Regions from separate parts of the Streptosporangium sp. NPDC000563 genome, predicted to be linked through region 1. Evidence: riboswitches for the same ligand, from Rfam matches in the RefSeq annotation. Region 1 holds a riboswitch; the other holds the start of a gene.
What was found. Region 1 has a riboswitch for glycine ahead of gcvP (aminomethyl-transferring glycine dehydrogenase). Riboswitches for the same ligand answer to the same signal wherever they lie in the genome.

Region 1 (14,173 bases):
GAGTACGCCGCGAGGGCGGCGTCGGCGTGCCCGCCGAGGTCGCGGTGGTCATCGCCACCAGCGGCTCGACCGGCGTCCCGAAGGGCGTCCAGCTGTCCGCCGAGGCGCTGCTCGCCTCCGCGTCGGCCTCGTTGCGGCGCCTGGACGCCGCAACGGGCGAGCGCTGGCTGTGCTGCCTGCCTCCCTCCCACGTCTCCGGCCTGCAGGTCCTGGTCAGGTCGCTGCTTGGCGGGACCGAGCCGATCGTGCACGACGGGTTCTCCCCCGAGGCCGTGCTCTCCAGCGGCGCGGAGCACGTCTCGCTGGTGCCGACCCAGCTGCGCCGGCTGCTCCAGGTGGATTCGACGCGTCTCCAGCGCCTGTCGAGGATCAGGACCATCCTGCTCGGCGGCGCCGCCGCTCCCCCCGGCCTGCTCGCCGCGGCCCGCGCGGCCGGCGCCCGGGTGGTCACCACGTACGGCATGAGCGAGACCTGCGGCGGGTGCGTCTACGACGGCGATCCCCTCGACGGGGTGGGGATCGCCGTCGTGGACGACGGCCGGATCCGTCTGAGCGGGCCCATGCTGTTCTCCGGCTATCGGCTCCGCCCCGACCTCACCGAGGCGGCCCGCGACGGCGACTGGTTCCTCACCTCGGACCTGGGCACCCTGGAGGGAGGGCGGCTACGCGTGCTGGGGCGGGCCGACGACGTCATCAACACCGGAGGTGAGAAGGTGGTCGCCGCGGCGGTGGCCGCCGTGCTGGCCGAGCATCCCGCGATCGTCGACGTCGCCGTGGTCGGCCGTCCCGACCCCGAGTGGGGCGAGCGGGTGGTGGCCGTCGTCGTCTCGCCCTCTCCGCCGTCCCTGGCCGAGCTGCGCGCCCTCGTCAAGGGGCGGATGCCCGCCTACGCGGCCCCTGCCGACCTGACCGTTGTGACCGAAATACCGCTTCTGGCCAATGGCAAGCCGGATCTCGCGGCTCTCCGTTATGGTCGTGATCGGGAACCGTGAAGGTGCCCCCGAACGTCCAATGAGGTAGCCGAAGCAGGAAGGACAAGCCCGATGAACGTCACCCGGAAGACATGGGTCTCGGCTGGAATCGTGAGCCTGGTCCTCGCCGGCGGCATTTCCGTCACGGCGGCCGCCGCGTCGGGCGGGATCGGGAGAGCGGAGAAACCATCGGACGAGCCGGTGCCCGCCGTGTCCCCGAACGAGCCGGGACCGCCCTCGTACGAGCCGTCACCGACCGCGTCCGCTCCTCCCGCCGAGGACTACGTGGTCTCCAAGGAGGTCAACCCCGACCCCGAGAAGGTCTTCGGTTACTGGAACGAGGACCGGCTGGAGCAGGCCGAGCCCTTCCCGATGCCCATGGTCGACGGCCCGCTCGAAGGCTCCTCGGAGTCGGCGAAAGAGGGCCCCGTGGTAGTGATCGAATAGGCCCTCTCGGGCACCCGAGCGCGGGTGGATCGCCGACACGGCGGTCCACCCATCATATTTTCCGAGTCAAGTCGGGAACAGAATGTTCTTGCCTGGGGTTATTGGTACTGGTGCGCCGAGCGGCTCCCAGACCGCCCCACCCCAAGACCAGCAAACCGTAAATTCAGACGACTCCGTGATGGAGGAGGTGTCCTCATGCCCCCAGCCGCCGTGGCGACCTCATCTGAGGCCCCGACGACCCTCGACCAGCTCCTTGACCGAGGACGAGTCCAGGGTCACCTTTCACTCGCGGAGCTGCGTCACGCCTTCGCCGAGGCGGGCGTCAGCCCCACCGAGGGCAGGTCGATTCTGCGCGAGCTCACCGAGGCGGGCGTCAGCCTGGCGGCCGAGAACGAGCCCACACTCTCGGCATCCACCGCCAAGAGCACCCGCAAGACCTCCGCACGCAAGACGAAGACCGCCTCCGCGAGGAAGGCCTCGACGAAGGCCGAGCCCGTGGCCGGCGCCCCCGACGCGACCAAGGTCCCGGTGGAGTCCTCCGGGGACCTCAAGACCACCAGGAGGACCAAGGCCGTGAAGGCCGCCGGGACCACCGCCAAGGGCGCCAAGGACGCCAAGGACGCCAAGGACACGGCGGCGGAGCCCGAGGACGAGTGGAACCCGGCGGAGGAGCCCGAGGTGGAGGTCGAGCCGACCCTCGACCTCGACGACCAGTCCTCCGTCATGGGCGACTCGGTGCACACCTACCTGAAGTCGATCGGCCGTCGCACCCTGCTCACCGCCGCACAGGAGGTCGAGCTGGCCAAGCGCATCGAGGCCGGCCTGTACGCCGAGTCCAAGCTGGAGGCCGACCCGGGCCTGTCCGCGGTCGTGCGTGACGACCTGGAGTGGATCGCCGAGGACGGCCGCCGGGCCAAGGACCACATGCTGGAGGCCAACCTCCGCCTGGTCGTCTCCGTGGCGAAGAAGTACACCGACCGGGGCATGGCCCTGCTCGACGTGGTCCAGGAGGGCAACCTCGGTCTGATCCGCGCGGTGGAGAAGTTCGACTACACCAAGGGCTACAAGTTCTCCACCTACGCCATGTGGTGGATCCGCCAGGCCATCCAGCGCGGCTTCGCGGACTCGGCCCGCACGATCAGGCTGCCGGTGCACGTGCTGGAGATGCTCTCCAAGCTGTCGCGCGTCGAGCGCGACATGCACCAGCGCCTGGGCCGCGAGCCCACGCCGGAGGAGCTGGGCGTCGAGCTCGACAAGAGCCCCGACCAGATCGAGGAGCTGCTGCGCACCAGCCGCCAGCCGATCAGCCTCAACGCCACCATCGGCGAGGACGGCGAGACCACCATCGGCGACCTCATCGAGGACGTCGACTCGCCCGAGGCCTCGGAGGTCGTCGACCGTCAGCTGCTCGGCGAGCAGCTGCGCGGCGTGCTGGGCAACCTCTCCCCCAGGGAGGCCAAGATCATGGCCCTGCGCTTCGGCCTCGTCGACGGAAAGCCCCACACCCTCGACGAGATCGGTAAGCACCTCGGCCTGACGCGCGAGCGCATCCGCCAGCTGGAGAAGGAGTCGCTCTCCAAGCTCCGCCACCCCAGCAACACCCGCCCGCTGCTCGACTGGGCCAGCTGACCCGGCCGCCCGTTTCGAAGGGCGCCACCGCGAGACCTCCCGTCCGCGGTGGCGCCCTTCCGCGTTTCCGGCCCCGCCCAAGGGGTGTCCCGACGGAATCGGCGCGATCGCCGAGCGTCCCTCCCGGAAGGTCGGCGCGGGGGCCAAGGTGGACCAAGGCGACGGTCACCCGTATCCGGCCTCGAAGGCCGGGAAGGCGCGGAAGGCTCAGCCGTCCATCTGGGTGATGAGGCTCCTTGGGCGCATGTCGGTCCAGGAGCTCTCGACGTAGGCGAGGCAACCGGCGCGGGAGTCCTCACCGTGGGCGATCTGCCAGCCCGCGGGGACGTCGGCGAACGCGGGCCACAACGAGTGCTGCCCCTCCACGTTCACCAGCACCAGGAAGGACGCGCCGTCGTCGTCGAAGGGGTTGATCATCGGTTACCTCCAGCAGGAACGGGCAAGGATCGGGGATTCGTCCGGTACCGGGAGCGGCGGTCGGCACGAGGTCCGCGTACGGGCGTCGGCGCACGGTTCTCCCGCCGACGCGCCCGGAGGCCGCCGAGCACCGATCTCCCGTCGCGTTCTCGGAGCCATCAGGCAGGGGTTGGGGCAGAGGAAAATGCGTGGCTGTGCACATCTCAGCGAAATACCTGGTCATAGCGTTAGGCGAGCAGTCGGGGGCTGTCGGAATGACAAGGCTTATTAGGTAAGCCTATCCTAAAATCCACCCCATCGGCGGCGATGTCAAGGCTTATGGGGGATGACGGCGTCCAAGCCCCCCGCAGGCCCCCCGCAGGCCCCCCGCAGGCCCGCCGTGGGCCGGGACCGCGAAGGGCTCCTCCCCGCGGTCTTCGGCCGCGGGGAGGAGCCCTCTCGAACGGGAGCCCTGGGTGCCCAGGGCGCTTGGGATGAAGGTCAGCGGGCGGAGGCGGCGACCGGGCGGGGAACCCGGGGGATGCCGGTCAGCCGGTTCTGCTCGCGAAGGGTGCGCAGGCGGTTGACCTCCGCGGTCCACTCGGCACCCCGGGGGGTCGCCCTGCCCTTGCGGCGGCGGATCCGGTCGTCGTACGCCTTGACCCCGAACGTCGCACGCTGGTTGGCCTCGGCCGCGCGCAGGGCCTCGGTGAGAGCCCTGTCGAACGCCAGCCCGGCGGCTCGCAACTCCTGCACCGGAGCCGCGGCGGCCTGCGCCCGGCGCACTTCGGCCTCGGCCTCGCGCGCCTTCTCAAGGAGCTCGGGAAAGCTCTTCCCGACCTCCTGGTCAGCGTGGTGACGAACCTCCGCCTCCCGGCTCACGCTCGGTCGGAAAAACGCCATCTTCTTCCCTCTCTCCCCGGTCGCCGGGCCTCCTCCGGCAGATCACCGCTCGTAGCCTACGCGCTCAGCCCTCACCCCACACACTCAGGGACCCGACCTCTCCCGGACGACCCCGTCCCGCCGCGCGACGGAGGTCCGTCCTGTTCGGCGCGCCACCCTTTACGCAGTAAGGCAGGCGGTGGCAGGATGCCTCCCATGCCCGCCAAGCGACCACCCGTCCCGCTCTCCAGGGAGCGCATCATCGACGCCGCCCTTCACATCGCAGACGGCCAAGGGCTCCGGCGTCTGACGATGCGACGGCTGGGCGACGCGCTCCAGGTGGAGGCGATGGCCATCTACCACCACCTGCCGCGCGGCAAGGACGCCCTCATGGACGCGCTGGCCGAGCACGTCACCACCGTGCACGCCGAGCCGGGCGAGAGCTGGCAGGAGAGCGCGAGGGCCTGGTGCCGGGCGAGCAGGGCAGCACTGAGGGAGCATCCCGGGGTGCTGGCCCTCGCCCTGACCAAACCGCCGAGAGGCAGGGCGGCGATCGCGATCAGGGAGCAGACCGAGCAACTGGCCGAGGCGGGCCTGGCCGACCCGGCGGGGGCGGTACGCGCCCTGCGGGCCTACGTCTTCGGCGCGGTGGCGGTGGAGGTGCAGCAGTCGGGCTGGGCCGAGCCCCCGGGCGACGAGGACGAGCCCTGGCGCCCTCCGTCGAGGGGAGGCGGCAGCCCGGCGGCGGACACCGACTTCGAGCACGGGCTGGACGCGCTCCTGGCCGGCCTGGGCACGCGGGAGGGCAGGAGCCGCTAAGGGCCAGGCCAGGGGCGCGAGGGCCGGCATCGGGGCACGTCAGCAACTTGTAACCGATCGTTTACCCGCCAGGCGGCGTGTCGGACTTGGTTGAATGTGCTCATATGAGGCATGCTGTGTTATAGGTCACATCCCCCGACAAAGCCCTGACGGACTGGCCCTCTAGCAGTCCCAAACAGTCCTAACGGGCTATGTCGCCGAGGTGCGATCGATCGCACACTTGATCTACTTGATGTGCGACCCTCGCTCTGTTAGGGGTCGCATGGCCATATGTCAACATTCAGATGCTCGTCCCCGTCATACGTGGGAACGGAGACCCATCGGTGACGGTGCCGCCGGATGTCCGATGCCCACCCCCGTGCCCGGTGTGACACGGGCGAGCCGACACGAGAGATCCGGAGGCACGCCGATGTGCCCGCACGAGCCGTCCTGTCCGTCCGCCGACGCGCTGGACCGCGAAGCCGCCCGCACCATGGCGGCCCACCCCGAGCAGGGCTGGAGCCTGCTCTGCAACGGTGTTGTGCTGTTCGAGGACACCGGCGAGCTCCTCCCCGACGGTGCCGTCATCGAGCCGCACCGGCCACTGGCCGGCGTCGTCTGAAGACCCGTCACCCCCGACCGGTCACGCTGAGCGGGTCCACCGAGCCCGGCCGCATCCTCGTGTCGAGCCACTCGGCGACCACCTCGCCCACCCTGGTGGGACTCCTCCCGAGGTCGTGACCCTCTCCCGGCAGCACCACCAGGCGCGCGGCGTCCGCCGCCTCGGGCACGCCGAACGGGTCACGGTCTCCGCTCACCACCAGCACGTCCACACCCGCCGCACGCAGCTCCCCCGCGCGGGAGCGCTCCGGCTTCCTCGGCGGGTGCAGGGGGAAGGCCAGCGCGACGACCGCGTGGGCACCGACCCGCTCGGCCGTACGGCACGCGACCCTCGCCCCGTTGCTCCGCCCACCCTGCGCCAGCGGCAGCCCCGGATAGCGCCCGCGCAACCCCGCCACCAGCCTCTCCCACGCCTCGTCCTGCTTGACCGCCGACCCCGGCGCCCGGGCCCCGCGCACACGGAACGGCTGCAGCACCCGCGCGACCGTCCCGCCGATCGCCGTCACGGCGTCCCGCACGGCCAGCAGGTCCGGGGCGTCCACTCCCCCGGCCGAGCCGTGGGTGAGCACCAGCAGGAAGCGCGGGGCGGCCACCTCGTCGATCTCCACGAGGGCCGGGCCGTGCGGGGTCACGATCTCCAGAGGCCCGGCCGTGCCCGCCGGAAGCCTGGATTCCGCGGTGGTCCGCGGGGCGGACGCCTTCGCGAGGGGGGTGGAGTCGAAGGTGGACACGAATCTCGTCCTAACGGCTGATGCCCGGCGGCCGGGGGCGAGGGAACAATCGAAGCGTGCAGGACTACCAAGATATCCGCCAGGACATGCGCGCCACCATCGAGGCCCGGCGCGACCTCGGCCCGGAGTACGAGGCCGCGCTCGTCGACTCGTTCGTGTCACGTCTCGACGCGACCATCGCCCACCGGGTGCGCGCCGAGTTGCACGCCACCGGGGCGCCGGCGGCCAGGCCGCGCAGGAGCACGAACTCCTCGATCCCGATCGCCCTCGGTTCCATGGGCATCGGGATCCCGCTCACCGCCATCGCCGCGCAGAACGCCGGCACCGCCGGACTGCTGCTCGCCTGGGGCGGAATCGTCGCGATCAACTTCGCCCACGCCCTGAGCCGCTGGCGGGAGCGCGACTGACGGCGAGGGCGCCGCGGGAACGGGGAGACACCTCCCCTGTGGTCCCCTGTGGATCCGCCACTCCCGGACAGTGTCCGGCCCGGCCCCATCGGCCCGGCGTCCGCCCGACGTCCGCCCACAGGGCGACCGCCGCTCCGCGCACGGCCCCCGAAGTCGCCGGACCTCAGAGATCCCGGTCGAGGCGCAGGCGGACCTCACCGGCGAGGTCCTCGTCGGCGCTGTCCAGACCGTAGCGCCACACCCGCTCGGCGTCCTCGTCGCGCCCCCTGAGCGGGAGGGTGCGCGCCAGGAGCTCGATGGCCAGCGCACCGGTCTCCACGTCTCCGCCCTCCTCGATCGCGCCGGAGAACTCGGCGCAGGCCATCTCCAGATGAGCGATGCCGAGCATCACCCTCAGTCTCGGCACCTCGGCCGCCTCCGGCACCGAGAGCGCCTCCAGGAGCACCTGCGCGGCCTCGGCCAGCTCGCCCTCCTCAAGGAACACCTCCGCCAGCCGCTGAGCGGCCCGAGGAGCGATCTCCGGGTCACGGGTGGCGAGCGCCTCGCGAAGCGACCGCTCGGCCTCCTCCTCGCCCGTGGCGAGCCGCGCGAGGGCCATGTGCGCCAGCGGGACATAGGCGGGATGGCCGACACCCAGCGCGGCCTGCCAGGCGGCGCGGGCCTGCTCCGCCAGGTCCTCCCTTTCGAAGCTCCCCGCGAGCAGGCAGGCGGCCTGGGCGGCGAACTCCGGGTGCCCGGTCGCCAGCGCGGTGCGCGCGGCCGCGCGGGAGCCCGGCACGTCTCCGCTCTCCTCGAGCACCACCGCGAGCCCCACCGCCGCCTGGGCCCTGTCGGGTTCGTCGGGATCGGCGACCAGCTCAGCGAAGATCGTGGCGGCGCCGTCGAGATCGCCCGACTCGGCCAGTCTTCGCGCGGCGTCCAAGGGACGGGTGTCCACCTCAGGCATGCATGATCCTTCCGGATACGGAGACGCCCCGAGCCTAACGACTCGGGGCCTCGTCCGTCCCCCCGCATTCCCGGCGGATATCACGGTTCGCGTGGGTTTCCCGGCTCTCGCGCGATGTCCACGAGGCCGGCGGGATCAGTCCTCGTACGCCTCCAGGGGAGGGCAGGAGCAGACCAGGTTGCGGTCGCCGTAGGCCTGGTCGATACGGCGGACCGGCGACCAGTACTTGCCCTCGCGCACCGACGGCAGCGGGTAGGCCGCCTCGGTGCGGCTGTAGGGGTGGGCCCACTCGTCGACGACGAGGCTGTCGGCCGTGTGCGGGGCGTTGCGCAGCGGGTTGTCGGTCCTGTCGTACGCGCCGGAGGCGACCTTCGCGATCTCCTCGCGGATCGAGATCATCGCCTCGCAGAACCGGTCGAGTTCGGCCAGGTCCTCGCTCTCGGTCGGCTCGATCATCAGCGTTCCCGCCACGGGGAAGGACATGGTCGGGGCGTGGAAGCCGTAGTCGATGAGGCGCTTGGCCACGTCGTCGACCGTCACCCCGGTCTCCTTGGTGATCTGGCGCAGGTCGACGATGCACTCGTGGGCGACGAGGCCGCCGCGGCCGGTGTAGAGGACCGGGTAGTGGGGGCTGAGCCTGCGGGCCAGGTAGTTGGCCGACAGGATGGCCTGCTCGGTCGCCGCCTTCAGGCCGTCGGCGCCCATCATCCGGATGTAGGCCCAGGAGATGGGCAGGATGCCCGCCGAGCCGTACGGCGCGGCCGAGACCGGGCCGACCGCCGTACCCTCACGCAGCGGATGGCCGGGCAGATAGTCGGCCAGGTGGGCGCGGACCGCGACCGGGCCGACGCCGGGGCCACCGCCGCCGTGCGGGATGCAGAAGGTCTTGTGCAGGTTGAGGTGGGAGACGTCCGCCCCGAACTCCCCCGGCCTGGCCAGGCCGACCAGCGCGTTGAGGTTGGCGCCGTCGACGTAGACCTGCCCGCCGGCCTCGTGCACCAGCTCGCAGATCCGGACGATCGTCTCCTCGTACACGCCGTGCGTGGACGGGTAGGTCACCATGATCGCGGCAAGCTGCTCGCGGTGCTTGTCGATCTTCGCGACGAGGTCGTCGAGGTCGACGTTGCCCTTGTCGTCGCAGGCGACCACGGCCACGCGCATGCCGGCCATGACGGCGCTCGCGGCGTTGGTGCCGTGCGCGGACGAGGGGATCAGGCAGACGTCGCGGCCCGACTCTCCGCGCGCGGTGTGGTAGGCGCGGATCGCCAGCAGCCCGGCGAACTCCCCCTGCGAGCCGGCGTTCGGCTGAAGCGACACGGCGTCGTAGCCGGTGACCTCGGCGAGCCAGCGCTCCAGCTCCCCGATCAGCTCGATGTGGCCCGCGGCCTGGTCCTCGGGCGCGTAGGGGTGCAGCCCGGCGAACTCCGGCCAGGTGATCGGCTCCATCTCGGTGGTCGCGTTGAGCTTCATGGTGCAGGAGCCCAGCGGGATCATCGACCGGTCGAGCGCGATGTCCTTGTCCTGGAGCCTTCGCAGGTAGCGCAGCATGGCCGTCTCGGAACGGTGGCTGTGGAAGACCGGGTGGGTCAGGTAGTCGCTGACCCGCGCCAGCGCGGCGGGCAGCGCGTCGTGGGCGGCGGCGTCGAGGTCGGCCAGCACGGCGCCGCTGATCTCGAAGGCGGCCAGGACCTGCTCCAGGTGGAGCGGCTCGGTCTTCTCGTCGCAGGTGACGCCCACGTGGTCGGCGTCGACCAGGCGCAGGTTGACGCCGTTCTCGCGTGCCGTGGCGACGATCTCCTCGGCGCGGCCGGGCACCCTGGCGAGCACGGTGTCGAAGAAGGTGTCGTGCACGACCTCGACACCGCCCTGGCGCAGGCCCTCGGCGAGCACGACGGCGTGCCTGTGGGTGCGCCGTCCGATCCTGCGCAGGCCCTCGGGGCCGTGGTAGACGGCGTACATGCCGGCGATCACGGCGAGCAGCACCTGCGCGGTGCAGATGTTGCTGGTGGCCTTCTCGCGGCGGATGTGCTGCTCACGGGTCTGGAGGGCGAGCCGGTACGCGGGGCGTTTGTCGGCGTCCTGGGAGACGCCCACCAGGCGGCCCGGCAGCTGGCGCTGGAGACCGTCGCGGACCGCCATGTAGGCGGCGTGGGGGCCGCCGAAGCCGAGGGGGACGCCGAAGCGTTGCGAGGACCCGACGGCGATGTCGGCGCCGAGCTCGCCCGGCGCGGCCAGCAGGGTGAGGGCGAGCAGGTCGGCGGCGGCGACCACCTGGGCGCCGCGCGCGTGGGCGGCGTCGGCGACGGCGCGGAAGTCGCGGATCCTGCCGCTGGCGCCGGGATACTGCACGAGCACCCCGAAGCACTCGGGAAGCTCGGCGGTGAAGTCGCTCTCGACCAGCTCGATGCCGAGCGGCTCGGCGCGGGTGCGCAGCACCGCCTTGGTCTGCGGCAGCGCGTCGGCGTCGACCACGAACACCTTCGAGGGGCCGCGGCCGGCGCGGCGGGCCAGGGTCATCGCCTCGGCGGCGGCGGTGGCCTCGTCGAGCAGGGAGGCACCGGCGACGTCGAGGGCGGTCAGGTCGGAGACGACGGTCTGGAAGTTGATCAGGGCCTCCAGACGGCCCTGGGAGATCTCCGGCTGGTAGGGCGTGTACGCGGTGTACCAGCCGGGGTTCTCCAGGAGGTTGCGGCGGATGACGCCCGGAGTGATCGTGTCGTGGTAGCCCAGGCCGATCATCGAGGTGAGCACGGTGTTGCGCCCGGCGAGGACTCGAAGCTCCGCGAGGGCCTCGGACTCCCCGGCCGCCGGGGGCAGGCTCAGCCGCCCCGCGGAGCGGATCGCCTCGGGCACGGCCACCGCGACCAGGTCGGCCACGGAGGCGAATCCGACCGCCTCCAGCATGCGGGTCTGGCCGGCGTCGTCCGGCCCTATGTGGCGGGTGGAGAACGGCAGGGAGCCGAGTTCGCTGAGCGATGACAGGTCGGTCATTGTGAAGCCTCCCGGGACGGGGTGGAGACCGGCGCTGGGCGCGGGCGTATGCCTGGTCTCCCCCTCTGTCATCACGACCGTCTCACGCGTCGTGACCTGAGAGCTTCACCTACCCGTGACGGGAGGCTTGCACCGTCGGTGAGTCGCGCCTGGCCGGCGCGCCTGCTTTCCAGAGTTGCCTCGTCCGTGCGGTACCGGGTGCCTGAGAGATTCCGGGGAGGTTGCTCCTTCGGCGCCCCGCTCGCTGTCGGGGTCTCTCCCGCACAGGGTCAGCAGCGAGTCCGAGTTTACCCGGTTCGTCGTGCTCTGCGACGGCGGGCCAGCTCATCGGCCTGATGATCGCCTAAAGGGCCCTCGCTCGACTCCGCACGTTCGCCGGGCAGATCCGCGAGGGAGCCCTCCACCTCCTGCCACACCCGTCCCAGTGCTATGCCGAAGACTCCCTGGCCGCCCTGGAGGAGGTCGATCACCTCGTCGGGCGAGGTGCACTCGTAGACGCTCACCCCGTCGCTCATCAGGGTGATCCCGGCCAGGTCGTTGACGCCCCGGTCGCGCAGGTGCTGCACGGCGATGCGGATCTGCTGGAGGGAGACGCCGGTGTCGAGGAGCCGTTTGACGACCTTGAGCACCAGGATGTCGCGAAAGCCGTAAAGGCGCTGGGAGCCGGATCCGTGGGCGGCTCTCACGGTGGGCTCGACGAGGCCGGTGCGCGCCCAGTAGTCGAGTTGCCGGTAGGTGATGCCGGCCGCGGAACAGGCCGTCGGGCCCCGGTAGCCGATGTCGGCGGGCACCTTCACCGGTTGCCCGTCGAACAGCAGACCCTCTTCACCCGCGCGCTGACGTGCCGACTGGCGCCGTTTCGGGTCATCCTGATCGGCGTTTCTACCCTCGCCGCTGCTGACCGCCACGCGGACCTCCGGCTTTCTCTCATCCCACGGCCTGATCTGGGGGTTTACGCACGGCCGCAGGGTTCACATGCACCGTAGGACTGGGGCCAAGTCCAGTCAACGACCCCACTCGGCGCGTCGTGAAGCGTAAATGCACCGAAATTCCTACCCCGCGCGGCCGAAGTCCTCGGGCGTGATCGTGTCAAGGAACTCCCTGAACTTCTCCACCTCGTCCTCCTGGTCGTCGGGGATGATCACCCCCGCCTCCCGGACCACGTCCTCACTCGCGAAGATACGTGCGCCGGTGCGAAGTGCCAAGGCGATCGAGTCCGAGGGACGCGCGCTCACCTCCACCCCGTTGGAGAACACGAGATCGGCGAAGAAGATGCCGTCGCGCAGGGCGACGATGTTGACCGTGCTCAGCCGGACTCCGAGCCCTTCGAGCACGTCACGGAACAGGTCATGAGTGAGCGGCCGGGGTGGTGGTTCCTCGGCCTGGGCCATGGCGATCGCCGTGGCTTCCGTCATGCCGATCCAGATAGGCAGGTAACGCTCCCCATGCGTCTCTTTCAACAAGACGATCGGCTGGTTGGAGGGCATTTCAACTCGAACGCCCACGACCTCCATCTGCAACACGGGCTGCTCCGTCTTCGCTGGATTCCGACCGGTTTGTTCAACGTAACACTCGTGGGGGTACGAGTGCCTGGTCAGGCTCTCACCGACCCAGAGCCCCACGCACGCCGGAACGCAGCAGCGAGGCGTGCAATTCCAGCAGCAGGCCGGAAATCTCCCTCGCCGTCTCGTCGGCCTGGTCGATCGCGCCCGGCCCGCGACGGCGCAGCAGCGGGGCGACGGCCTGCTCCACCAGGCCCGCCTCGCGCTCGGCCGCGGCCTTGACCGCCCTCAGGTGGCGGGCGCGCAGGCCGAAGGCGGCGAGGGCTCCGACGCTGCGGGCCACGGCCAGCGCCTCGGCGTCGTAGTAGCGGGCCACCGCGGCCAGCAGGCCGTAGTCCTCAAGCTCGGCGAGGGTCTCCTCGTCGAGCTCGGCGGCGGCGATCAGCTCCTCGCGGGTGAGCCTGAGCTCGGGAGGCGCCTCGTCGGGGACGGCGCGCGGCCGGGCGGCCGGGCGCTCCTCGCGATCGGCCGCCTCCAGATGATCCTTGATCACTCGCAGCGGCAGGTAGCGGTCACGCTGCTCGCTGAGGATGTAACGGAGCCGCTCGACGTCGGCGTAGCTGAACTTGCGGTAACCGGAGGGACTGCGCTCCGGCTCGATCAACCCCTCGCCCTCCAGGAAACGAATCTTGGAGATGCTGACGTCGGGGAACTCGCCCTGCAGGAGGGCGAGCACCTCCCCGATGCTCATGTGCGCACGAGCGGCCTGCGAGCTCATCATCCTCCAGCGGCACCGCGGGTGAGGAAGACGAGGCGGAACTTGCCGATCTGCACCTCGTCCCCGCCGTACAGCGGGACCTCCTCGATGCGCTCGCGGTTCACGTACGTACCGTTGAGGCTGCCGACGTCACGGACGGTGAAGACCCCGCCGCCGCGCCGGTAGAACTCCACATGACGGCGCGAGACCGTGATGTCGTCGAGGAAGATGTCGCTCTCCGGATGGCGGCCCACGGTGGTGAGATCGCTGTCGAGCAGGAACCGGCTGCCGGCGTTGGGGCCGCGCATCGCGACCAGCAACGCGGTGCCCGGGGGCAACTGCTCGACGGCCTGCCGTTCGGCGAGAAGCGTCTCACCTGTCTCCGCCTCATATGCCTCGATCCCGGAGAGGGAGATCGTCGATGTGCTGTCTCCGGCGGTCTCGGCTTTGGTAAGCGGCGACCCGCATCGTGAACAGAAACGGGCATCCTCAGGGTTGGCATGACCGCACTGCGTGCAGTAGACGCTCGGCATCGATCGGCTCGGCCTCCTACCGCGAAGACGCGGCAACGGTGCTCAGTGATGCGCGCCTCGCTTCTTCGCTTCTCAAGTGTTTTCTCGGACTGCGAATGCCGCAACATACAGTGATGAGGCGCGAAGGTCAAGGTTGACGCTGAACCGCGGGTACGGTCGGTGACAAAGTTACAGTGGGGCACTGTCTCCGGTCCATGGCGCCGCGCTGTGTTTTGTCGCGACCCCTCGCCCCGAGCGCTCATCCTCCTCCCTGCCCGCCCGGCTTTCCCGCTCCGCTCGGCTCACGGTCCTCGCTCACGACCTGCTCCTCTCCCCCGGTGCCCGGCTGGGCCCACCTGCGCCCGTCTGTGCCCGTCTGTGCCCGTCTGTGCCCGGCTGTGCCCTTCAGCCGCCCGCGGCGTCCTCGACCACCCGCGCCCAGTGCTCGATCAGGGTCTGCGCGGAGTCGACGTCGAAGCCCTCGGCCCACAGGTGGGTGACCGCCTCCGTCGGGTCGGGCAGCACCAGGGCCCAGCTGCCGTCCTCGGCGACGACCCGGACCCCGTCGGTGGTGTCGATGCGG
Region 2 (14,173 bases), on a different contig from region 1:
TCGCGGCAGGTCGGCGGTGATGGCCCTCAGGTCGTCGTACGTCCTCGCCACCTGCGTCCGCTCGATCCGCTCCTCCAACTCCTCCAGGGAGAGCCGTCCCTCTCCGGTGGCCACGCGCAACCGCTCGATGACCGCGTCACGATCGGAGTGCGACGCGCGGAGCCGACCGTCAAGGTTCGTCATACGACGATGCTAATCGGCGGAATGCGGGGTTACGATTCCCGATTCATAGGCATATACGACGACCTGTGCTCGATCCCGCAGGCTCAGCTTCGCCAGAATCCGGCCCAGATGCGTCTTGACCGTCGCCTCCGCCAGCTCCAGACGACCGGCGATCTCCGTGTTCGACAACCCCCTCGCCACCAACACCAGCACCTCCCGCTCCCGCGCGGTCAGCCCGGTCAGCACCGCGGGCTCGGCCACCGCGGAGGGGAGATGCACCGCGAAACGCTCCAGCAGCCGCCGCGTCGTACTCGGCGCCACCACCGCGTCCCCGCTGTGCACCGACTGGATCGCGCTCACCAGATCGGCGGGCGGCACATCCTTCAGCAGGAACCCCGACGCGCCCGCCTTCAACGCCGCGAACGCGTACTCGTCCAGATCGAACGTGGTCAGGATCAGCACCCGAGGCCCACCGGCCGTCGAACGGATCAGCCGCGTCGCCTCCACCCCGTCCATCACCGGCATCCGCACGTCCATCAGCACCACGTCCACGGCGACCGTCCGCACCGCCTCCACCGCCGCGGCCCCGTTACCCGCCTCAGCGACGACCTCGATGCCGGGATGGGCGTCGAGAACCATGCGGAAACCGGTTCGCAGCAACTCCTGATCGTCGACCAGCATCACCCGAATCACCTGGTCACCCACCGCGTACTCCGTCAAGCCGCCCGCCCCGCCCCGGTATCGCCGATCGGCAGCCGCGCCACCACCTGGAACCCGCCACCGGGAACGGGGCTCGCCTTCACACTCCCGCCGAACATCGCGACCCGCTCGCGCATGCCGACCAGGCCGTGCCCACCCTCACGCTCCGGCGTCGCCGCGCCACGACCGTCGTCGGTCACCCGCACGAGCAGCTCCCGCACGCCGTACTCCATCTCCACCGTGGCCCTGCTCTCCGGGCCACCGTGTTTGAGGGTATTGGTGAGCGCCTCCTGAACGATCCGGTAAACCGTGAGCTGCTCCCCCTCGGGAAGCTCCGCGGGAACACCGGACACCCGCAACTCCACCGGCAAACCCGACTCCCGCACCTGCGTCACCAGATCGTCCAACTGCGACAGGCTCGGCTGCGGAGCGTACTCCTCCTGGACACCGTCGGCCCGCAACACGCCCACCATCCGCCGCATCTCCGCCAGCGCCCTGCGGCCCGTGGCCGAGACCGCCTCCATCGCCCTGCGCGCCTGCTCAGGGTCGCGGTCGATCGCGTACCCCGCCCCGTCGGCCTGAACGATGATCACACTCACGTTGTGCGCGACCACGTCGTGCAGCTCACGGGCGATCCTGGCCCGCTCCGCGGCCGCCGCCAGCCTGGCCTGCTGATCGCGATCCCGTTCCGCTCGCTCGGCCCGCTCCTCCAGACCCTCCAGATAACGGCGGCGGGTGTTCGCGTAGATCCCCGTCATCCAGATCGCGGCCGCGAACGCCGAGGCCGTGGCGAAGGCACGCAGGTCAAGTCCCTGAGGCACCCGCCCGAACACCAGGAACAACCCCAGCTCCACCACCAGCCCCGCCCCGACCGCCCAGCGCAGCGGGCGCCGCGACGCCACCCCGTACATGGCGACGAGCACGGAGACGTTGAAGAACAGGGGAGGAACCCCGGCGAGCCACTGGAGGAACGAGGCGAACGAGACGGTCGCGAAGACCGCGACCGGACGCTCGCGCATCCAGAACAGGGGTACGAACAACAGCAGCGTCAGCCCCGCGAACCCCCACAGCCCCAGCCTCTCCGCCCCCCAGGCCACCAGGTCGACCACCCCGACGGCCCAGACATTGAGCAGCGAGACCAGCAGGAACGGAGTCAGCCACAGGGCGTCCGTGATCCTGGGATGGCGCACGCTCCAGGCGCGCAATCTGCCGAACACATCACTACGATACGTATGCGCAGATCAGCGCCCTTCCCCCTCAAGGTGGAGCTCAATGTACGACTCAGGTCGCACACCGGGCCGCACATTCGGCTTGGCTTACACAGCCTTTACGGTCTCTGGGGCACCATGGTTTTTGGGAGCGCCCTCCGGGGTGAGTAAAGGGAGATAGTTTGTGGTGATCAATCACAACGACGCCGGGTCGCGCGGCTAGGAAGACAGGCCGCGCGACCTGACGTTTTCTCTCCCGTCCCCCCGCCGCGACGGATAGCCGCCACATCGGACAGAGCTCCCTCGCCGCATACCGCTCATGGCCTTCCCGGCCGCTTCGGCGGTCTCACCGGGATCGTCGGCTTACCCGCGCACCTGCCTACCCGCTACCCGCGCGGATCCACAGGGGTCTTCCCTCCGGCGGTGAACATCGTGCCGTCTCGTGTGGTCCTGGGCGACGCCGGCCCCGCGGGCGGTCGACCTGGGCTCACGGGGGCGACTCGCCGAATCCACCACCCACGGCGAAGCCGGCCGAACGCGCGCCCCCGGGTCCCCGGCCTCAACCCGCCGGATCAGACGCGACGGCACGGTCCTCCGCGAGGACGGATTCGCGCAGTAATTGAATGGCTCTGCGTATGACCGCGGATCTCGACGCGAAGCGTCTTTCGCTCCGACAGTATTCTATGAAAAATAGATCCTGGGCCGATATTGTCACGCTGGTGTCTGTTGACTTTATGTCGATCGATTGATTCTTAATTGTTTTGTGGGGTCGACGGGATTCGAACCCGCTCTGGACGGTACCTAAAACCGCGGCCTCTACCGTTGGGCTACGACCCCTATTCTTTCCTGCGAAATTCTCTGTCTGTGAATGGCAATTGGGGCAGAGAAAACGCAGGTTTTCTTTTCTGTTGTCCAGCCAGTTGCCATTGATATGGTCAACGTGCAGCGTCAATGCCTGACCTCGCCAGGCGCCCTCGATCCTACATCCCGCGCAGCGGTATGGCATCCCGGTCTCGATCAGGCAGCGCCTGAGCTGCCCGGGGTCTGGGCGTGGACTGCCCTCCGGTCGCATGGCGAGAACCTGTTCCGGACGGCCGCGTCGCGGCGAGGGCTTCCCTCTGTTGGGGGAGACCCTGCGAAAGTGCGACGTGTCGATTTCGAAGCGCTTCAACTGGCGGCTGATATGGGCGTGGTTGCCGCCCGCGACGGTGATGCCGAGGCGGCGGAGGACGTCGGCGATGCTGAGGGATGCGGCCGCGGCCTCCGCCAGCATTTCCGGGGTGTATTTGTATTTGGTGGGCACGCCCCAAGCCTAGGTAATGGGACCGACAATTCTTGGGGCGTGCTCATGTCATATTAAATGGCGAAAATCGGATGTCAGTCGACGCCGAGTTCGCGGCGGAGGCGGGCCACGTGGCCGGTCGCCTTCACGTTGTAGAGGGCCTTCTCGATCTTGCCGTCCGCGTCGATGACGAAGGTGGAGCGGATGACCCCGAGGGTCGTCTTGCCGTACATCGTCTTCTCCCCGTACGCGTCGTAGGCCTTGTGGACCTCAAGGGAGGGGTCGGACAGGAGCGGGAAGGTGAGGGCGTCGTGCTCGACGAACTTGGCGAGCTTGGCCGGGCTGTCCTTCGAGACGCCGAGCACGACGAATCCGGCCGAGGTGAGTGAGGCGAGGCTGTCGCGGAAGTCGCAGGCCTGCTTGGTGCAGCCCGGGGTCATCGCGGCGGGATAGAAGTAGAGGATGACGCGCTTACCGCGGTGGCTCTCCAGCGACACGGTGGTGCCGTCGGCGGCGGGAAGGGTGAAGTCCGGGGCGGCGTCGCCCGGCTCAAGTTTCATGGTGTTCCTCCGAGGAATGGTTCCCCGGTCAACTTACCGGCCTGCCCGAAGTGCCGTGGGTGGGTAGGACCTGACAGACTGATCAATGTCAAGGAGTAGGGGAGGATAGCCATGGCGGACACCGATCCCGCGGAGTTGGAACGACAGATCGAGCGCACGCGCGCGGAGTTGGCCCAGACGGTGGACGCCATCGCGGACCGGGTGAGCCCCAAGCGGGTCGCGGCGCGTGGTGTGGCGAAGGTCCGGGCGAACGCGGAGCATCTCGCCGCTCAGGTCGGTGACCTGGTGGGGGGCGCGGCGGGGCCGAAGCCGGTCAGGCTCGCCGGCGAGCCCGAGGACCTGTGGGCGGACGAGCGGCCGGACCTGGCGCCGATCCTGATCGGGGTGGGGGCGGCGCTGGCGCTCGGCGCGGTGGTCATGCTGTGGCGGCGCCGTCGTCGCTGACCGTCGCCGGCCGAGGGAGCGAATGTCGCCGGCCGAGGGAGCGAATGTCGCCGGTGACCGATCGGCTGCCCGGAATTGAGTAGGGGTTTACTCATGTGACCTTTTTCCCGCTCGCGGACCATCGCGAGTAGGAAAAAGGAGGGGTAAATCCATGAAAAACATCATTCGCGCCGCGATCGCGGTGGCGGCGACCACGAGCGTCATGCTGACCGTGGCTCCGGCCGCCTTCGCCGCGACACCGACGTCCGCGTCGGCTGCGTCCTCGGCGTCCTCGGCGTCCTCTGCGCGAGACTTCGACGACAACTTCGAGCAGGAGTCCAGGAACGGCCTGGCCACGCTGGAGGCCGTGTACTCGGTCAGGGGTGACGACGAGGAGGACAACACCTTCAGGCTGCGGGGCGATCTGTACGACGGTGACAGGCGCACCCTCCGCCAGGGTGGTCGCTGCGCCTACGCCGAGGTGCAGGTCACCTCGTCCGATGACGAGGACTGGGACGTCGCCAAGCGCGTCAAATTGTGCAGCTACGACGACACCAAGCGCTTCCGCGTCACGGCGCACGACGTGAGCGAGGTGCGGGTCAAGACCTGCCAGGTCAAGTACCGCGGCTGGTCGACCTACAAGTGCAGCAGGTGGGAGGAACTCGACCTGGGCTTCTGAGATCTCTCCGAGGTCAGGCACCTCCGGGCGCGGGAGCACCGCGGGCCGTCGTGCCCGGAGGGCGGGGTCGAGATGTGAGGGGGAACGGGCACTCGCCGTGGAGCGGCGGGTGCCCGTTTCGCATGCCGGGCCAGGTTGGAGGCGCGCCGGACCCGATCGAAGGCGTGCCCTGCCCGGGGTCAGGGGCGTACCGGGCAACGGCTGGAGGCACAGTTGGCGGCAGGATCACGGCAGGGTCAGAGGAAGGTGCGGCCCTCGCCGCGGTAGGTGGGGACCTCGTCCACGACCTCGTCCCCGTCGATCAGGTGCAGGCGCGCGAAGCGCTCGCAGAGCTCGCCCGCCTTGGCGTGCCGGAACCAGACCCGGTCGCCGGCGCGCAGGTCTTCCGCCGCCTGCCCGATGAGGGGGGTCTGGACCTCTCCGGCCCCCTCGTTGGAGTCGTAGCGCAGCCCGCACGGCAGGTAGGGCTGGGGCAGGCGGTCGTCGCCGGGGGCGCCGGAGGCGGGGTAGCCGCCGCCGAGGACGGTGACGACGCCGGGGGCGGGGCGGCGTACGACGGGCAGGGCGAACAGGGCGGCGGGCCGGCCGGTGAATCCCCGGTAGAAGTCGAACAGGCGGGGATGGAAGAAACCGGATCCGGCCGCGATCTCGGTGACGGCCCTCTCCTCGGTGGTCTTCTCGATGCTGCCGGTGCCGCCGCCGTTGACGAACTCCAGGTCGGTGACCTGGCGGACGGCCTGGACGATCCGGCCCCTGCGGGTGATCAGCTCGCGGCGGGACCTGGCCTGCATCAGGCGGACGGCCCGGGTGAGGGCGGGGTTGCCCGGCGGGTCGTCGCCGACCCCGGCGATCTGGGCCTCGTACGCCATCAGGCCCACGAGCCGGAAGCCGGGCCTTTTGGCGATCTCGGTGGCGAGGTCGGCGGCCTGGTCGACCTCGTGGACGGGGGAGCGGCGGACGCCCGCCCTGAACCGGCCGCCGAGGGCGAGGTAGCCGGCGTCGACGTCCAGGCAGAGCCGGATCTCGTGGCGGTCGCGGACTCCGGCGACGGCGGATTCGACGAGGTCCAGGTGCTCGGCCCGGTCCACCATGATCGTGATCTCCCGCGCCGCGATCGGCTCGGCGGCGAGTTCGGCGAGCGCGGCGCGGTCGACGGTGGGGTAGGCGACGAGCACGTCGCGCATCCCGGTGGAGACGAGCCAGAGGGCTTCGGGGAGGGTGAAGGCCATGATCCCGGTGAAGCCGTCCATGGCGAGGACGCGTTCGAGCACGGCCCGGGACCTGATGGACTTGCTGGCGACCCTGATCGGCTTGCCCCGGGCGCGGCGGGCCATGCCTTCGGCGTTGGCGCGCAGGGCCCGCAGGTCGAGGACGGCGAAGGGAGGGTCAAGGTGCGCTGTGGCCCGGTCGTAGCGCTGGCGGTCGTCCATGTCCGCAGGATAACCCCGATACGGAGAAGATGAGCATTGTTCATGTTGCTGTATCGGTGATCAATGCTCCCGCCAGGGAGGGCTCAAGATCGTGCAAGTGGGCGGTTGATCCCCGGCCCGGCCCTGCGGGAACGCGTACACATGGCCGGATGACGACTACTCTCCAGGACGTCCTGGCGGGCTCGGGAGGCACCGGTGCCGCGGGGAACACCCCGGGCTCGGGAGGCAAGGCGGGGGCCGAGCGGTTCCAGGACGTCCGGCGCAGGTCGGTGCGGATGCTCAGGCCGGGCAGGACCCTCGCGGGTGTCCCCACCGCGCTGACGGTGTCCGCCGTGCTGGCGGCCTCGGCCGCGGTGACGGTGGGCCTGCTCATGGACTCCCCGCTCGCGCGGGTGCCCTACCGGCGGATCGTCAAGGGCGTCGGCGCGTGGAACTGGTCGGATCCCGCCGTGTTCGCCGCCTCGGTGCTCGCCGTCGCGATGGGCCTGGTGATGCTCGCGCTCGCCGTGCTGCCGGGGCGGTCACGGCTGGTGCCGCTGGAGGCGGGAGACCCGCACATGGTGATCGGCATCACCAGGTCCGGACTCCGCCGCACGCTGCGGGAGGCCGCCGAGTCGGTGGAGGAGGTGAACGGGGCACGGGTCCGGCTCACGTCGCGGATCGTCGAGGTCACCGTGTTCACCGACGCCGAGCGGACAGGCCCCGTGCTGCGCCGGGTGGGTGCGGCGGTGGGCGACCGGCTCGGGGGCCTGGGCGCGATGTGCGCGGGAGAGGTCGTCGTACGGCTGCGCAGGAAGGGGGCCTGATGAGGCCCTACCTGGGCAATCGGATCGGCCTGGCCGTCACGGGGACGGTGCTGGTGTGCGCCGGGCTCTACGCCTTCCTGCGGGGACGCGGTGACCTGCCGGGACAGGCGCCCGGTGCCAGGCTCGTGCCCCGAGGGTTCCCCGGGTGGCTGGCCGCGCATCCGTTGCCGGGCTGGCTGGTCGCGCTGCTGCTGGTGACGCTCGCTCTCGCGGCGCTGCGGTGGCTGCTACACGCCCTGGGATGGGGACGGTGGGGCAGGCGGACCGGGACGGGGACCGCCATGCTTGGAGTCGCTCTTAAAGAAGTCGAAGGGCTCGCTCGTGTCCGCGTCAGGTACGTACGGCACGAGCGGCTGCGCATCGGGGTGGGCTGCGCGCCCGCGACCGATGTCGGCAGACTCGTGTCCCGGCTGAACAGAGACGCGGTGGGGAAGGTCCGACGGGCGCTCGGGGAGGTAGAACTCGGCGTGGTGGTTCGCCTTCACGTTCGCCGCCGCTGACTCCCCGTACTCCGGCGAGCCTGCCGCGCCTCCGTACGCCGACCGCTCACTCGCCCTTTCGTACGCCGACCGTTCGCCTGTCCCCCCGTACACGGGCCGTTCGCCCGTCGCCCCGTACGCCGGCCGTCGCTCCGGCTCCCCGTAGGCCGGGCGCTCACCCGTCCCTCCGTACACCATCCGGTCCGCCGTGTTTCCGTACGCGGGTGTCTCGCCCGTCGTGCCGTGCCCCGGCCGGTCCGCCGCCTCGCCGTACGAGGTCCTCACGGACGTGCTCTCCTCGGGAGCCCGCCCGTCGTACGACCCGTGCGCCGTCTCGTCGAAGGGGCTCGCGTACACCGGTCGCTCGGCCGTCGCGCCGCGCGAAGGGGCCTCGTCGCCGGGTCCCTCGCCCGAAGACCCCTCGTCCGCTCTCCCCGCCGCGACCTCGGCCGCGTTCTCAGCGTTCCCTGTGTTCCCTGTGTGCTTCTCGTGCCTGACGCCGAAGGCCAGTCCGGCGGCCAGGCAGAGCAGCGGGAGGGCGGGGACGACGTAGCGGTGGTCGAAGGCCGCGATGAAGGGCGGCAGGATCAGCAGCATCGTCCCCGCCGCCCAGGGCAGCAGCACCGCGCCGCCGAACCTCCGCAGCCGCATCAGCACGCCGACCAGGCCGACCAGCAGGATCACCGCGAGGTACGGACCCCGCACGAAGCCGTACTCCTGGTAGTTACGCAGCAGGCCCGCGTAGGGTTCGGCCATCGTCGGCGCTCCCGACGAGCCCTGGTAGGCCACGGTCAGCTGCTCGGCGGTCTTGCCCTGCGAGGCGGCACCGGAGGTGAAGGGCCGCACGGTGTCGGGGAAGACGTAGGCGCTCTGCGGGCCGGGAGCCGGGTAGACGCGCCGGGTCCAGTCGAAGATGTGGGCCGCGTCCTCCAGGCCCGCCCGCAGGAAGTCGAGCGGCTGGGCCATGATCGCCTGGGTGGCGAAGGCGCCCGCGAGGGCGTCGCGCTCGGCCCAGCTGCCCTTGACCTTGTTCAGCGGCGACTCGCCGTCCCAGATGTAGACGGGTGGCGCCGCGCGCTGTCCCAGCGGCTCGACGGGGCACAGGGCCGCCTCGGGGCCGGTCGGCTGGATCGCGGCGCAGTCGGCGAAGGTCATCGTCCGGGCCCAGAGGAAGGTGTTTCCCCTGGTCAGAGCGAAACTGCCGTGCTCGGCCCTGAACCAGGCCGCGTACGAGCCCAGGCCGATCGCGGCGGCGAGCGTCGCGGAGAGGACCGCCCGCCACCCGGCTCGGCGGATCACCATGCAGACCAGCGCCACGGCGATGAGCGGCAACCCGATCGTGCGGGTGACGGTCGCCGCGGCGAGCAGCGCCCCGGCCAGCGCGGCGACCCACGCCGCCGGGCGTCGCCGCCACAGCAGCAGCGTGACCGCGAGCACCGCGAGGAACTGGAAGAGCAGGTCCGCCATGACGAGGTGTTCGAGCTGGATCTGGTAGGCGTCGAACAGCACCGACAGCGCGGCGAGCGTCGCACCCCACCCCGGCAGCCCGCCCAGCCTGCGCAGCAGCAGGTAGACGCAGACGGCCACGGCCAGTCCGAGCAGGTGCTGCACCGCGACCACCGCGGGGATGCTGGACAGCGGCTTGAGGATCCACAGGAACAGCGAGTAACCCGCGGGACGGGACTCCAGGGGGCGGGGGGCGAGCCCGGCGTTCAGGTAGACGAAGGAGTCGGCCCAGAACCACAGGGCGGGCCGGTAGCCGAGCATGGCGAGGAGGCGCAGGCCGCCACCCGCGAGCAGGGCGGTGATGAAGAGCCAGTGCGACCCGAGGAAGCGGAGCGCCCGCAGGGAGCGGGAAGGAGTCTCCGGAGCAGGAGAGCGGCGGGAGCGGCTTGCCGGGGGCGTTCCCGTGACCACCGCGACCTCCCGAATCCCGCGCATGGCCACCCAGCATAGGCGTGGGATCGGAGGAGGCTGCACGTGATGCGAAATTTGGTAGCGATCGAGTTGTATGTCGTCAAGGTTCCGCGGTCCCGAGTCTCCCGCGCGCCCGTCAGAGGCCCCACCGCCCAAACCCCGGGGTCAGCACTCGATGACGTTCACCGCGAGCCCTCCCCGGCTGGTCTCCTTGTACTTGTCGAGCATGTCGCGGCCGGTGTCGCGCATCGTCTTGATGGCCTTGTCCAGCGAGACGAAGTGGCGGCCGTCGCCGCGCATCGCGATCCTGGCGGCGGCGATGGCCTTGATCGAGGCGACCGCGTTGCGCTCGATGCACGGGATCTGCACCAGGCCGCCGATCGGGTCGCAGGTGAGCCCCAGGTTGTGCTCGATGCCGATCTCGGCGGCGTTCTCGACCTGCTCGGGGGTGCCGCCCATCACCTCGGTGAGCCCGGCGGCGGCCATCGAGCAGGCCGAGCCGACCTCGCCCTGGCAGCCGACCTCGGCGCCCGAGATGGAGGCGTTCTCCTTGAACAGCACGCCGATCGCCCCGGCGGTGAGCAGGAAGCGGATCACGCCCTCGTCGTCGGCGTCCTTCGTGAAGCGGTCGTAGTAGGTGAGCACGGCCGGGATGATGCCCGCGGCGCCGTTGGTGGGCGCGGTGACGATCCGGCCGCCGGCGGCGTTCTCCTCGTTGACCGCGAGGGCGAAGAGCGAGACCCAGTCCATCGTCTGCAGCGAGTCCTTTTCTCCCGACTCGCTGCGCAGCTGCCGGTGGAGCTGGTGGGCGCGGCGGCGGACCTTCAGGCCGCCGGGCAGCATGCCCTCCTTGTCGATGCCGCGCCGCACGCACTCGCTCATGACCTGCCACAGGACGAGCAACCGGTCGCGAACCTCGGCCTCGGTGCGGCCGAACGCCTGCTCGTTCTCCAGCATCAGCCCGGAGATGGACAGCCCGGTCTCCGCGCACTGGGCGAGCAGTTCGGCGGCCGTGGTGAAGGGGTGGGGCAGGACGGTGTCGTCGGCTTTGATCCGGTCGGCACCGGTGGCGTTCTCGTCGACGACGAAGCCGCCGCCGACCGAGTAGTAGACCTTCTCGCGGACCGTCTCGCCGGACTCGGACAGGGCGGTGAAGCGCATTCCGTTGGGGTGGCCGGGGAGCGAGATCTTGCGTTCGAAGACGAGGTCCTCGCCGATGACGAAGGGGATCTCGCGCGAGCCGTACAGGGAGATGGTGCCCGACTCGCGCATGGCGGCGAGCCGTCCCTCGACCGCGTCGACGTCGACGAGCTCGGGCTTCTCACCGGACAGGCCGAGCAGCACGGCCTTGTCGCTGCCGTGCCCCTTGCCGGTCAGGCCCAGCGAGCCGTACAGGACGGCGCGCACCCTGGCCGTCTTCTCCAGGAGCCCGTCCTGGTGGAGACCGCGGGCGAACTTGTGGGCGGCGGCCATCGGGCCGCCGGTGTGCGAGCTGGACGGGCCGATTCCGATCTTGAAGAGATCGAAGACGCTGATCGTCATCTGAATCCTTCCAGCGTGGACGGCCACGCGCGCCCTCCGGCGCGCGTGACCGTGACGCGAGGGGGGAAAGGCTTAGGACTCACCCGAGGTGAGCGCGGCGTACTCCTCGGGCGACAGCAGGTCGTCGGCGGAGCCCTCAAGACGTACGCGGAACAGCCAGCCCTCACCGTAGGAGTCGCTGTTGACCAGCGAGGGGTCGTCCACGACGGCCTGGTTGACCTCCACGACCTCGCCGTCGACCGGCGCGAAGATGTCGCTCACCGACTTGGTCGACTCGACCTCGCCGACGGCGTCACCGGAGGCGACCGTCGCGCCGACCTCGGGCACCTGCACGTAGACCACGTCACCCAGCGCCTCGGCGGCGTAGGCGGTGATGCCCACGGTGAGGGTGAGGCCGTCATCGATGCCGGAGATCCACTCGTGTTCCTTGGTGTAGTGCAGGTCCTCGGGAATGCTGCTCATTTTTTCCTCCTGTAGAAAGGCAGTGCGACGACCTCGACCGGCTCGTGGCTGCCCCTGATGTCGACGGCCAGTCCTGACGACAGGCCGTTGTCCACGTAGGCCATCGCGATGGGCCTGCCCAGTGACTGGGAGGGCGCCCCGCTGGTGACCTCGCCGACGACCGCGCCGTCACCGGCGACCACCACCGGATACCCGTGCCGGGGCACCCTGCGGCCGGTCGCGACGAGGCCGACCAGGCGGCGGGACGGCGGGACGTCCTTGAGGGGTTCGAGGGCGGCCCGGCCGACGAAGTCGCCCGGTTTGTCAAACCTCACCACACGGCCCAGCCCGGCGTCGAACGGGGTCAGGGCGGCCGACAACTCGTTGCCGTACAGCGGCATCCCGGCCTCCAGACGGAGGGTGTCGCGGGCGGACAGGCCTGCGGGGATCAGGCCGTGCGGCGCGCCCGCCTCGGTGAGGGCGGCCCAGAGCGGCTCGGCGTCCTCGGCCGCGACGAACAACTCGAAGCCGTCCTCGCCGGTGTATCCCGTACGGGCGACGAGGGCCTCGCGACCGGCGACGACGGCGGGCAGACCGGCGTAGTACCTGAGCCCTTCGAGGTCGGCGTCGGTGAGCGAGCCCAGGATCTCCACGGAGCGCGGACCCTGGACCGCGACCAGCGCGTACCGCTCGGAGCGGTCCTCCACCGCGGCGTCGAAGCCCTTGGCGCGGCCGGTCAGCTCGGCGGCCACCCGGGGGTAGTTGGAGGCGTTGGCGACGACCATGAACTCGGCGGGGGCGAGCCGGTAGACGATCAGGTCGTCCAGCACGCCGCCCTCGGCGTCGACGATCATCGTGTAGCGGGCGCGGCCGGGCTCCAGCGCGGAGAGGTGGCCGACCAGCGCGTAGTCGAGGGCTTCGGCGGCCTGCGGCCCCGTCACGAAGATCTCCCCCATGTGGGAGAGGTCGAACAGGCCGGCCGCCTGGCGGACCGCGTTGTGCTCGGCCGACTCGCTGCCGTAGCGGAGCGGCATCAGCCAGCCCGCGAAGTCGGTCAGCGTCGCGCCGAGGGACTCGTGCACGCCGCGCAGCGGCGTAGGTCGGGACATGTGCGCACCTCAGACAAGGGACAGATGAGAGCATCCTCCCCCTCTGTCGTGGGTGCCTGAGAGTTTCATCCGGGTTTTACCGGACTTTCACCTTCGGCGAGGTCGTGGGACCTGCTTTCCAGAGGGCACCTACCCGCACGGTCCTTTGCCTTGAGAGGTTCGCGGGGAGGGCTTGCTCCTTCAGGGGTCCTGGGCTGGCTGTCAGGACGCTCTCCCGCACGGGATTCATCGGTGTCATCGGCCAGCCTAACCGCCCGCACCGGCCGAGCGAAATCCCCTCGCGGCCCCGATCCGTGCCGGTCAGGGGGCGGCGTGCCGGACCAGCGCCTCGAACAGAGCCGACTCGTCGTCGGTCTCGGGGTGCCACTGGACGGCGACGGCGAAGGGGTGGCCGTCCACCTCCACGGCCTCGACCGTGCCGTCCTCGGCGTGGGCGGTCACGGTCAGGCCCTCGGCGAGCCGGTCGAGGGCCTGGTGGTGGTAGTGGGCCACCTCCACGGTCTCGGTCCCGAAGATCTTCGAGGTGTGGCTGCCGGGGGCGAGCCGCACCGGCATCCTGCCGTAGTGGCCGGGGGCCGGGGCGTGCCCGGCGTGGCCGACCACGTCGGGCAGGTGCTGGTGGAGGCTGCCGCCCAGCGAGACGTTCAGGATCTGCATGCCCCGGCAGATCCCCAGGAAGGGGGTGCCCCGCTCCAGCGCCGCCTCGACCAGTCCCAGCTCGGCGTCGTCGCGGAACGGCCGGACGTAGCCGGTCCGCTCGTGTGACTCCTGCCCGTACCGCTCGGGGCCGACGTCGCCGCCTCCGGCGAGGATGAGCCCGTCCAGGCGTTCCACCAGCGCCGAGGGGTCGCCCGCCGGGGGCAGGATCACCGGCTGCCCGCCCGCGCGGGCCACGTGGTCGACGTAGTCGTACGGCAGGAGCGCGGTGGTCGTCTCCCAGACGGTGAAGCGCGCGGGCTCGACGTAGCAGGTGATGCCGATGACGGGACGGGACATGATCTCTTTCTCACGCGGACGCCGGGGACATGGGAGATGGGCCCACGTCCTCGCACGTTATCGGGGCCGGGGTATGGCCTGGGCAAATCCCGCCACCGCCGGTCGCGAAGGTGGCGGGGCGAGGTCTGCAGCGGGTCTACAGCGGGGTGACGTACGCGCCGGAGATGCCGCCGTCCACCAGGAACTCGGAGCCGGTGATGAAGCTCGCGTCGTCCGAGGCGAGGAACGCCACCGCGGCGGCGATCTCGGACGCCTCGGCGAAGCGGCCCACCGGGATGTGGACGAGCCGGCGCTGCGCCCGCTCGGGGTCCTTGGCGAACAGTTCCTGCAGCAGCGGCGTGTTCACCGGCCCCGGGCACAGCGCGTTCACCCGGATCCCCTCGCGGGCGAACTGCACGCCCAGCTCGCGGGACATGGCGAGCACCCCGCCCTTGGAGGCG

Region 2: another riboswitch for glycine. It lies ahead of gcvT (glycine cleavage system aminomethyltransferase GcvT); the one in region 1 lies ahead of gcvP (aminomethyl-transferring glycine dehydrogenase).

Annotation. Positions count from the first base shown of each region.
Region 1 covers NZ_JBEPDA010000011.1:26,138-40,310, reverse strand. The annotation lists gene ABT352_RS24075 (AMP-binding protein) at 1-992, shown strand, start outside; gene ABT352_RS24070 (hypothetical protein) at 1,044-1,418, shown strand; gene ABT352_RS24065 (RNA polymerase sigma factor) at 1,614-3,047, shown strand; gene ABT352_RS24060 (MbtH family protein) at 3,255-3,464, opposite strand; gene ABT352_RS24055 (hypothetical protein) at 3,945-4,346, opposite strand; gene ABT352_RS24050 (TetR/AcrR family transcriptional regulator C-terminal domain-containing protein) at 4,542-5,144, shown strand; gene ABT352_RS24045 (DUF5999 family protein) at 5,554-5,745, shown strand; gene ABT352_RS24040 (alpha/beta hydrolase family protein) at 5,753-6,385, opposite strand; gene ABT352_RS24035 (hypothetical protein) at 6,532-6,882, shown strand; gene ABT352_RS24030 (tetratricopeptide repeat protein) at 7,046-7,828, opposite strand; gene gcvP (aminomethyl-transferring glycine dehydrogenase) at 7,964-10,819, opposite strand; glycine riboswitch at 10,999-11,091, opposite strand; gene ABT352_RS24020 (MerR family transcriptional regulator) at 11,107-11,727, opposite strand; gene ABT352_RS24015 (bifunctional nuclease family protein) at 11,872-12,342, opposite strand; gene ftsR (transcriptional regulator FtsR) at 12,422-13,072, opposite strand; gene ABT352_RS24005 (double zinc ribbon and FHA domain-containing protein) at 13,099-13,611, opposite strand; gene ABT352_RS24000 (sugar phosphate nucleotidyltransferase) at 13,996-14,173, opposite strand, start outside.
Region 2 covers NZ_JBEPDA010000033.1:18,357-32,529, reverse strand. The annotation lists gene ABT352_RS37700 (DUF1707 SHOCT-like domain-containing protein) at 1-183, opposite strand, end outside; gene ABT352_RS37695 (response regulator) at 193-855, opposite strand; gene ABT352_RS37690 (sensor histidine kinase) at 879-2,078, opposite strand; tRNA gene ABT352_RS37685 (tRNA-Leu) at 2,834-2,906, opposite strand; partial or broken gene ABT352_RS37680 (HNH endonuclease) at 2,935-3,075, opposite strand; gene bcp (thioredoxin-dependent thiol peroxidase) at 3,447-3,911, opposite strand; gene ABT352_RS37670 (DUF3618 domain-containing protein) at 4,023-4,355, shown strand; gene ABT352_RS37665 (hypothetical protein) at 4,507-5,013, shown strand; gene ABT352_RS37660 (amino acid deaminase/aldolase) at 5,250-6,443, opposite strand; gene ABT352_RS37655 (DUF6286 domain-containing protein) at 6,593-7,249, shown strand; gene ABT352_RS37650 (hypothetical protein) at 7,477-9,669, opposite strand; gene ABT352_RS37645 (L-serine ammonia-lyase) at 9,811-11,187, opposite strand; gene gcvH (glycine cleavage system protein GcvH) at 11,260-11,649, opposite strand; gene gcvT (glycine cleavage system aminomethyltransferase GcvT) at 11,646-12,737, opposite strand; glycine riboswitch at 12,771-12,865, opposite strand; glycine riboswitch at 12,866-12,964, opposite strand; gene ABT352_RS37630 (gamma-glutamyl-gamma-aminobutyrate hydrolase family protein) at 13,038-13,733, opposite strand; gene ABT352_RS37625 (3-oxoacyl-ACP reductase) at 13,870-14,173, opposite strand, start outside.